Regions from separate parts of the Pseudomonas sp. Hz4 genome, predicted to be linked through region 3. Evidence: riboswitches for the same ligand, from Rfam matches in the RefSeq annotation. Region 3 holds a riboswitch; each other region holds the start of a gene.

Evidence for each region. A riboswitch is a leader RNA that binds a small molecule or an ion and turns the genes downstream of it on or off. The one in region 3 is predicted to bind cobalamin.
Region 1: another riboswitch for cobalamin. It lies ahead of ACYZTR_RS16830 (CbtB domain-containing protein); the one in region 3 lies ahead of cobO (cob(I)yrinic acid a,c-diamide adenosyltransferase).
Region 2: another riboswitch for cobalamin. It lies ahead of ACYZTR_RS11620 (ABC transporter substrate-binding protein); the one in region 3 lies ahead of cobO (cob(I)yrinic acid a,c-diamide adenosyltransferase).

The regions. Positions count from the first base shown of each region.
Region 1 is NZ_CM142719.1:3,691,908-3,695,177, forward strand. It holds cobalamin riboswitch at 1-74, opposite strand, end outside; gene ACYZTR_RS16825 (IS110 family RNA-guided transposase) at 395-1,420, opposite strand; cobalamin riboswitch at 1,602-1,830, shown strand; gene ACYZTR_RS16830 (CbtB domain-containing protein) at 1,951-2,154, shown strand; gene ACYZTR_RS16835 (CbtA family protein) at 2,165-2,872, shown strand; gene ACYZTR_RS16840 (cobalamin biosynthesis protein) at 2,869-3,270, shown strand, end outside.
Region 2 is NZ_CM142719.1:2,553,448-2,556,717, forward strand. It holds gene ACYZTR_RS11615 (FecCD family ABC transporter permease) at 1-835, opposite strand, end outside; gene ACYZTR_RS11620 (ABC transporter substrate-binding protein) at 844-1,857, opposite strand; cobalamin riboswitch at 1,997-2,199, opposite strand; partial or broken gene ACYZTR_RS11625 (AraC family transcriptional regulator) at 2,335-2,397, shown strand; gene ACYZTR_RS11630 (eCIS core domain-containing protein) at 2,539-3,135, shown strand.
Region 3 is NZ_CM142719.1:4,346,826-4,350,095, forward strand. It holds gene ACYZTR_RS19800 (cobyrinate a,c-diamide synthase) at 1-1,009, opposite strand, end outside; gene cobO (cob(I)yrinic acid a,c-diamide adenosyltransferase) at 1,020-1,631, opposite strand; cobalamin riboswitch at 1,713-1,946, opposite strand; gene ACYZTR_RS19810 (hypothetical protein) at 2,101-2,685, shown strand; gene ACYZTR_RS19815 (PQQ-dependent sugar dehydrogenase) at 2,754-3,270, shown strand, end outside.

The DNA.
Region 1 (3,270 bases), 650 kb from region 3:
GGCAGCCGCGGCATCGACCGCGTTCCCTTCTTAGCTTCGGCAGACGCCGAAGAACCTCGAAAGCGCAAGGCTACGCATCGTGTGAGGGCGGGTCAATGTCTTGTGGCAGCCGTACCGGCCCCTTCGCGAGCAGGCTCGCTCCCACATCTATGGTTACCCCCTTTTCTGCAATACTGTTTTTGATGCGTGGTTGGCTTGCTTTCATCTATCCGGCGTCTGAGTGGGGTTGTGGCCCCCGCGCCTCGATGAGAATCGATGCCCGACGATCCTAATTATTCGAACGGCCTTTCAGCCGTGTGGGAGCTCAGGGTTGTCGTCAGGCCGGTTGGCCGTTCACGTCATCTGTTATCCAGCATCGCAAAACCAGGTGGGTGGTGCTCGGGTGACAGCAGGGTCAGGCGTTCATCGCGGTTGGCCCTGCATCGAATTCAGAGTGGTGTGCCGCAATCGCCCAGGCGATCCTCGCCAGCTTATTGGCCAGCGCGCAGACCACATGGTTGGAGTGATGGTGGGCTAATAGCTGCCGGACCCAGTCCGCCAGCCAGCCTTTCTGGCGCTCCAGCTGCATCAAGTAGACACGGGCGCACTGGATGAGCAGGCGCCTCTGGTTGCGATCACCGCGCTTGCTGATGCCCAATAGAACGGTCTTGCCGCCCGTGGAATGCTGTTTGGGCACCAGCCCGATCGAGGCCGAATAGCCTCGCCCGCATTTGAACTGTTTGCCATCACCCAACTCGGCAGCCAGGACGGTGGAGGTGATCGGGCCGACACACGGCATGGTCATCAAACGAGATGCCAGATCATCTTCAGCGGCCTGGCATTGCACTCGCTTATCCAGTGCCTTGATCCGCTCATTCAGGTAGTTGAAGTGCTCATGTAGCATCGTCAGAATTATTTTGATGTCTTCAGAAAATGAACTCGCCTCAAGTAGCGTCGGCAGATCGTTGATCGATTTGAAGCCTGGGGCCAAGCTGACGCCAACCTCCAGAAGGGCTGCGTGAATCCGATTGACGGTCGCGGTGCGGTCTTTGATGAACGAATCCCGTGTCGAGTTGAGCATGGCCAACGCCTGCTGAGCCTGGGTCTTGGGGGCGACAAAGCGCATCGTTGGGCGGGTCGCTGCCTCGCAGATCGCCTCGGCGTCAGCGAAGTCGTTCTTGTTGCTTTTCACATAAGGACGCACGAGATGAGGCGCAATGAGCTTGGGCGTATGTCCCAGCTTTGCGACCTCCTGCGCCATGAAGTGGGCGCCGCCACAGGCTTCCATCACGACGATGCAGGGATCGAGGTTCGCCAGGTGTTGGATCAGCGCCACTCGAGTAAACTTTTTGCGCTGGAGCTCATGACCACGATCATCTTGAGCATGCAGGTGAAAGGAGTGTTTTCCCAGGTCGATGGCGGCAATAGCTACTTTGTTCATGGCAACGGTCTCCGATAGGCCCCCTGTGAAAGCTTAGTGGGCGATCACAGGGGGCGGCGGGGGTAGCCATTTCATTATTGTAATGCGGTCACCTGTGGGAGCGGGCTTGCTCGCGAAGGACGCGACTCGGTATCCAAGTGAGAACCCTTGCCAATTGACGCCCAACCCCCGCCCATGCTCTCCTACGCACTGTGTTACGGGTGCCCTTCACAGGGTGAAACGGGAAACCGGTGAATCATGTGCTTTCCTCTAAAGTCATGTCAGTCCGGTGCTGCCCCCGCAACGGTAAGCGAGCGAAGCGTCAGAACCACTGTGCCAGCAGTTCAGCATGGGAAGGTGATGCTTGCAGGTCAGGGCGAAAGCCAACGCCCCTCGTGAGCCCGGAGACCGGCCCGCAACACAAAGTGACCATTACGATCACTGAATGACAAACCCGCGGTGGGCGGGCGCTGTTTGAACCTCTGCGCGCCCGACTCGCAGGGGTCTTCCATGCGCTCTATTCACCCGCTGACAGACCAGAGGGAAGCGCCATGTCGATCATCAGCAGTACCGGCAGCAACACCGATAAGAGCACCGCCAGCACCACCACGACCCTGACTCAACGCCTGACCGCCGCGGTGTGTGCGTCGATCCTTGGCGCTAGCCTGGTGTATTTCGCCGGTTTCTCGCACATCGAAGCGGTGCACAATGCCGCGCACGATACCCGCCACAGCTCTGCATTCCCGTGCCATTGAGGCTGCTGACATGATCAAGCGTATTGCGCAAACCGCAGGGTTCACCGGGCTTCTGGCCGCCTTGCTGCTGACCCTGCTGCAAAGCTTCTGGGTGGCTCCGCTGATTCTGCAGGCCGAGACTTACGAAAAATCCGAGCCCGCCGCTGTTGCAGTTCACGAACACGCCGCGGGTGCTGTCGCCGCTCACACCCACGACGCCGAAGCCTGGGAACCGGAAGACGGCTGGCAGCGCGTGCTGTCGACCACGGGCGGCAACCTGGTGGTAGCGGTCGGTTTCGCCCTGATGCTCGCCGGCCTCTATACCTTGCGCGCACCGACCAAAACCTCCCAAGGCCTGCTCTGGGGCCTGGCCGGTTATGCGACGTTCGTGCTGGCGCCAACCCTCGGTCTGCCGCCTGAGCTGCCGGGCACTGCCGCTGCTGATTTGGCGCAACGGCAGATCTGGTGGATCAGCACTGCCGCCTCCACTGCAGCCGGCATCGCATTGATCGTGTTCAGCCGCCACTGGTTGATGAAAGTGCTCGGCGTGGCCATTCTGGCCGTTCCTCACGTGATCGGCGCACCACAACCGGAAGTCCACTCGATGCTGGCTCCAGAAGCGTTGGAAGCTCAGTTCAAAATCGCTTCGCAGCTGACCAACGTTGCGTTCTGGCTGGCCCTGGGCTTGATCAGTGCCTGGTTGTTCCGCCGCAAAAGCGATGGTCAATACCACGCATGACTGACACTAGCGCCGCGCCGACCCTGGTGGTCGGCCTGGGCTGCCAGCGCGGCTGCCCCGTCAGCACGCTGCGGGCGTTGCTCGATCAGGCGTTACAGGCTTATAAAATCGAGCTCCACCAGATCAAGGCATTGGCCAGCATTGACCTGAAGCGCGAAGAACCTGGTTTGATCGAATTGGCTGAACAGCTAGCGCTGCCACTGATGTACTTCAGCAGTGAACAACTGGCCGGCTATCAACCGCAACTCAGCCACCGCTCGGACATCGCGTTCGAACGCACCGGCTGCTACGGCGTCGCGGAAAGTGCCGCCCTGGCCCTGGCCGAACAGTTGGCCCAGGCACCGGCAAAATTGCTGATTTCACGACAAAAATATGCCCAGGCCACCTTGGCTTTGGCC
Region 2 (3,270 bases), 1.8 Mb from region 3:
CATGCCGGGTGCCCAGCAGCAGTCGCACGGCATGGGGGATGACCAGGCCGACGAAACCGATGGAGCCGACAATCGACACCATCACTGCCGTCACCAGTGCGGCGCAGCTGATCAACAAAAATTGCACTCGGCGTACTGGAATGCCGAGCGAGGCGGCTGAGTCGGCACCAAAAGTGAAGGCATCCAGCGCCCGACGGTGCCACAGGCACACCGCGAGACCGGTCAATGCCACGGGCACCGACAGCCACACCGATGGCCAGCGCACGCCGCTGAGATTGCCCAGCAACCAGAACATGATGCCGCGGGCCTGTTCGGAACTGGCCGACTTGGTGATCAGAAACGCGGTGAGCGCATTGAACAACTGCGAACCGGCAATCCCCGCCAGGATGATTTGCCCGGTGCCGCCGTTTGAACCACTGGCGCGGGCCAGCAAAACAACCACGGCAAAGGCGGCAACGGCGCCGGCAAACGCCCCCACCGAGAGCGAAATCAACCCCGCCCCGAGACCCAGCAATGCCACCAGTACAGCGCCTGTCGAGGCGCCGGCGGAAATGCCGAGCAGATAAGGATCGGCCAGCGGGTTGCGCAACAGCGATTGCAGGATCACCCCGCAGGTGGCCAGGCCCGCACCGCAGGCCGCTGCCACCAGCGCGCGGGTCAGGCGGTAATTCCAGACGATGCCTTCGTCTATCGGGTCGAGGACATAACCGGCAGTCCACAGTTTGTTCGCCAGCACCTGGAACACCACACTCGGTTCGATGCTCGTTTCACCGATGGTCACACCGGCAATCACGGCCAACAGCAGTGTCAGCAATGCCAGCAGCGTACGAATCAGCACCCTGGTCATTTCTGCAGGTCGTAGCCGTTGATGGCTGATGCCAGGGTTTCAAGACCGTCGAACATTCTCACGCTGGCCTGCATGGCCATGGCGTCGAGGATGATGATGCGGTTGTTTTTCACGGCGTCCATGTTGCGGGTCACCGGGTCGCTGCGCAGGAATTCCACTTTCTTTTGATAGTCGTCAGCCGGGAATCGACGGCGATCCATGCGTGCGATGACCAGGAAGGTCGGGTTGGCCTTGGCGATGGTTTCCCAGCCGACTGTTGGCCATTCTTCATCAGACTGAACCACGTTGCGCACACCCAACGTATTCATCATGAAGTCGGGAATGCCCTTGTGCCCGGCGACATAGGGGTCGATATCCAGACTGGCGCTGGAGAACCAGAACAGCGCACTGGTGTGCTTCAGATCCTTGTTCTGTACGGTGGCAATGGACTTGGCCAGGCTGGCCTTGAGTTGGGCGGTCAGCTGCTGGCCACGTTCCTGCGCATCGAAAATTTCAGCCAATTGGCTGATGCTTTTGTAGAGGCTGTCGATGTGAAATGCCTCCAGACGTGTGCCATCGGCACCGACCAGGTTGTCCTTGGCTTCGCAGTCGGACGGCATCAAGTAGGTCGGGATTTTCAGTTCGTGAAACTGGTCGCGAGTACCGACCACGCCTTGCGGACCGACCATCCACTCCAACTCCACTGCCACCAGCTGTGGACGCTTGCCGATCACCGCCTCGAAACTCGGCTCGTTGTCGGCCAGGCGTTCGATCGTCTCGTTCTCTGTCTTGTGCGTGGCCAGCACATCGTTGAACCACAGCGAAGTGCCGACCAGCGTGTTGCCAAGGCCCATGGCGTAGAACATTTCAGTGCCCGCCTGGCCGATGGTCACGACACGGCTGGGTGCCTGCTGAAAGGTCAGCGTGCTGCCACAGTTCTCGACGGTCAGGGGATAGTGGGTCGGGGCCGCATGGGCGAGGGTGGACAGACCCAGGGCAGTGGCGAGGGTGGCAAGGCGGAACAGCAGCATGACGCAATCTCCATTTGACCGTACAAGAGCAGGGGTACGGACTGGAAACACATCATCGAACGCTGCCATTGAAGCAGTGAAGTGCCGATCACTCAGGAACGCTCGGCGCAAGGATGTCCTTCCCGAACACCCCGCCGGTTAGTGATTTACTTGGCCGGCAGGTCTCCTGACTGATGCGTCGTCGCCAGGCTCCAGCCTTCCCGGGAGTGATCCCAGTGGCAGTTCAGGAGCAGGCTCAGCACCTACAGTTGCGGGGGCAGTTCCGTTTGATGCCGTGTCAGGCATCTTGGATTCCCTATTAATCCCATTTGGAAACCGGCGGCCGGCATGGTAGTCGATCATGCCGTATATCACCACTGAGCGCTGTTGGCTGATAACAGGCTGTCGTCATGTATCCATGACAATTATTTGAATGTATTGATCGTCGATTTTACGATGACGCCAACAACGTCTCCACTCGCACGAGGCTCCTGATGCATCCTGACTTTCGACGGTTTCAACGAACTCGACTCGCTGATCGCGCTCGGCATCCTCAACCGGGATAACTGTCTGTTCACGACTGACTTTCTCAGGGCGTGAAGCGGTCATCGAGAAGAGACCGACAGCGATACGCTAAAGTTATGCGGGTCGTCGATCAATTGTGACCCACTGTTCGTGCTGCGTCCGTCCTTGGAGCGCCCAATGCCGCCTATCACCACGCGCCTGGTGGCGCTGTTTGTTCTTTGCCTGACGCTTGAAGTGCCGGCCCAGACCAACGCCTGCCCAGCTGGCGAGAAACAAGTGTGCCTGGACAGCTGCATCTGCCTGCCAGACGCAGGACAGCTGCTCAGCCCCCTGTCTGATGGCATCTTCCAGATCGCGGCACCTGCCTTGGCGCTGTGGCTGACCCAAGCCCGCGCTGAAGCAGCCAACGCCGGCATCCAACCCATTCCACCGCACATCCGGGAGCAACTGCTGCGCTGGTACGACCCCAGCGTCCTCGATACCGCGCGCTACAAGGTTAGCGACAACGGCCAATTCAGCACCGCCACTGCCATGCTGCAAAACCCCGATGTCGGTGCCGTGACGCTGATCGACATCATCCTCTTCCGGGACGCTCAAACCGCAGAACAGAACATCGCGCTCTGGGCTCACGAATTAAAGCATGTGCAGCAGTATCAGGAATGGGGGGTAGAAGGATTCGCCCAGCGGTATACACAAGATTTCAATGCTGTGGAGGCGCCGGCTTATGCCATACAGGCTGAGGTCAGACGGTTGGTGCGGGAAGGGACTGACTGAAGGGTAGCGAAGCTGCCCGTCACGACTGGCTGCATTGTGTTGATTTCGGCAGTAGTGACAGGCAAAAATCGTCCCATTGCAGCCTCTCAAGCTCCGCAAAGGTCGGCCAAAATCGCCCCACAACCAGGGTTCGCT
Region 3 (3,270 bases):
CCTCGACATCGGTCAACGAGTCGAGCAGATACAGCATGCCGCCACATTCGGCCAGCAAGGGCTTGCCAGCCGCGTGGTGGGCGCGGATCGCGGTCAGCATCGAGCTGTTTTGCGACAGCGCCACATGGTGCAGCTCGGGGTAGCCGCCCGGCAGATAGAGACTGTCGGCATCGGGCAATCGGGTATCGCGGATCGGCGAGAAAAACGACAACTCAGCGCCCATCGCCCGCAACAAATCCAGGCTGGCACCGTAGGTGAAGGCGAACGCTTCGTCACGGGCCACGGCAATTCGCACACCCGTCAGCAACGGCTCGGCTTCAAGCACATCCGGGGCGGCGAATTCGACGGCCGGTGGCAGCGCGACCTCGCAACTGCTGGCCAACGCATCGGCGGCCGCATCGAGGCGCAGATCGAGATCGTTCAACTCACTGGCCTGAACCAGACCCAAATGGCGACTTGGCAATTCGATCCCGGTTTCCCGGGACAAGGCGCCGTACCAGCGCAAACCTTCAGTGAGGCTGCCTTCAAGTAATTGCGCGTGACGCAGGGTACCGACGCGGTTGGCCAGCACACCGGCAAACGGCAAATCCGGCTGATAGCGCGCCAACCCCAACGCCAGTGCGCCGAAGGTCTGGGCCATGGCGGTGCCGTCGATCACACCCAGCACCGGCACACCGAAATGCCGCGCCAGGTCAGCGCTGGACGGCGTACCGTCAAACAGCCCCATGACGCCTTCGATGAGGATCAGGTCAGCTTCGCCGGCGGCTTCCCACAACAGACGACGACTTTCCTGCTCGCCGACCATCCACATGTCCAGTTGATACACCGGCGCACCACTGGCGCGCTCAAGAATCATCGGGTCGAGAAAGTCCGGGCCGCACTTGAACACGCGAACCTTGCGCCCCTGATTGCGATGCAAACGGGCCAGCGCAGCGGTGACGGTGGTCTTGCCCTGACCGGAGGCCGGCGCGGCGATCAGCACCGCCGGGCAGTGATGGCTGATTTTCATAAAGTAGTATTCACAGCTCGACGCCTTTTTGCGCTTTGATCCCGGCCTGGAACGCGTGTTTGATCACGCCCATTTCGGTGACCGTGTCGGCCAGTTCGATCATCTCCGGTTTGGCGCCGCGACCGGTAACCACCACATGCTGCATCGGCGGACGCGCCTGCAAATCGCTGAGCACCTGATCCAGATCGAGGTAACCGTGCTTGAGCGCAATGTTCAACTCATCCAGCACCACCAGGCCAATCGACGGATCACGCAGCAATTCGCGGGACACCGCCCACGCAGCTTCGGCGGCGGCGATGTCACGGTGGCGATCCTGGGTTTCCCAGGTGAAGCCCTCGCCCATCACATGAAAACGCACCTGTTCCGGGAAGCGCCGGAAAAACAGTTCTTCGCCGGTGCTGTTGCGCCCCTTGATGAACTGCACCACGCCACACTGCATGCCGTGGCCCATGGACCGGGCGAGCATGCCAAAGGCCGAACTGCTTTTGCCTTTGCCGTTGCCGGTCAGCACCAGCAGCAGGCCGCATTCATTCGGGGAGTTGGCGATGCGTTCGTCGATCACGGCTTTTTTGCGCAGCATGCGCGCCAGATGACGTTCGTCACGATCGGGGGTATCAGTCATGGGGGAGCTCTCCGTTGAGGCTGGATAACGGCGGGCAGGCACAAGAATAGACGGCAAAAAGCCTGGCATCGCCCACCGTGATGCCGCTGGATGGATCAGGCCGGTCTCCGGGCTCATGAGCGGCGATTCGCCTGACTGCGCGCCTTCCCATGTCGACATCAACACAGTGGCTCAAGGCGCAGTCTTCACTCATTTACCGTTGCGGGGGCAGCGCCGGGATCGTGGTTCTTCATTAGTTGAATGAACGCACTCACCGGCTTCCCTGTTTCACTCTGTCGACCAAGGTCACAGAGCACCTGAAACAAGCCGCGAAGGTTAGAGGGTTGGGGATGGAGCGTCAATTGAAGACGGGCGGCCTGCGAGCGAATAACTGCCGTCGATCAATTATCTGACGCCAATCTTGTGCCACACTCTCAGCAGTGATATCAAAGAGCCATAATCTCACAACACAAAAACAAAGGTGAGCCACATGCAAGGCATGATCATCAGCAATCCGAAGCTGGAATTCCTGCGCCCGGTGCTGGAACGCTGGTTTGACTGTATTGACCGCTACAACGCCGTGCGCGGCGATAACGACACGCCTTACTGGTTCGATGAAAAAGCCAACCTGAGCCTGCTGTCCGCCGCTGCGTGGATGGCGGAAATGGTGACACTGCAACAAACGCCGACCCGTAAACAGACCGAAGAAGGCGAACGCAATGGCCGCGCCGATCTGTTTATCGCGACCCGCGAAGAACGCGCTTACCTTCAGGCGACCCAGCGCTGGCCACGCGTCAACAGCCTGAACCTGACTCAAGCATTGCAGGACATCACCAGCGACGCCAAGCGCATCAGCTACGCCAGCGACCTGAAACTCGGCTGCCTGTTCGTTGCGCCGCAAAAAGCCCAACAAAGCGCTACCCCGGAAGAACTCCAAGACATGGTCGACGACCTGCAAAAGGAACACACCTGCGCGGTGGCCTGGTATTTCCCCTACGCGTATCGCAAGTTGCGCAACGAAGCCGGCAACTATCACCCCGGCATCGCCGTGCTGTTCAAGGAAGCCCGCGGCTGACCGGTTGAACCATCGTGCACCTGCGCTTCTCTATTGATTAGGTCAATGCATTCATAGGGAAGATCAGCATGCGCAAGCCTCAGCTCGCTCTCGTCATTGTGCTCGCCGGAGGGCTTGCCGCCTGTGGTGAAACCTCCAGGCTGCAAGTCTCCGACGGCACCGGCCCCTCGCCCAAGCTGCCAGAACCCAACAAAACCCTGATCCCGACGATGAACATCGCCCCCGCGATCGGCTGGCCGGACGGCGCGAAACCCATCGCCACGACAGGGACTCAGGTGGCGGCCTTTGCTGAAGGTCTCGATCACCCGCGCTGGCTTTATGTGCTGCCCAATGGCGACGTGCTGGTCGCCGAAACCAACGCGCCACCTAAACCTGATGACGGCAAAGGCATCAAGGGTTGGGTCATGAAGAAAGTCATGGGCCGCGCCGGTGCCGGCGTCCCCAGCCCGAACCGCATCACGCTGCTGCGCGACAGCGATCACGACGGCATCGCCGAAACCCGTACGGTGTTTCTGGAAAACCTCAACTCGCCCTTCGGCATGACGCTGGTCGGCAATGACCTGTACGTCGCCGACACCGACCGCT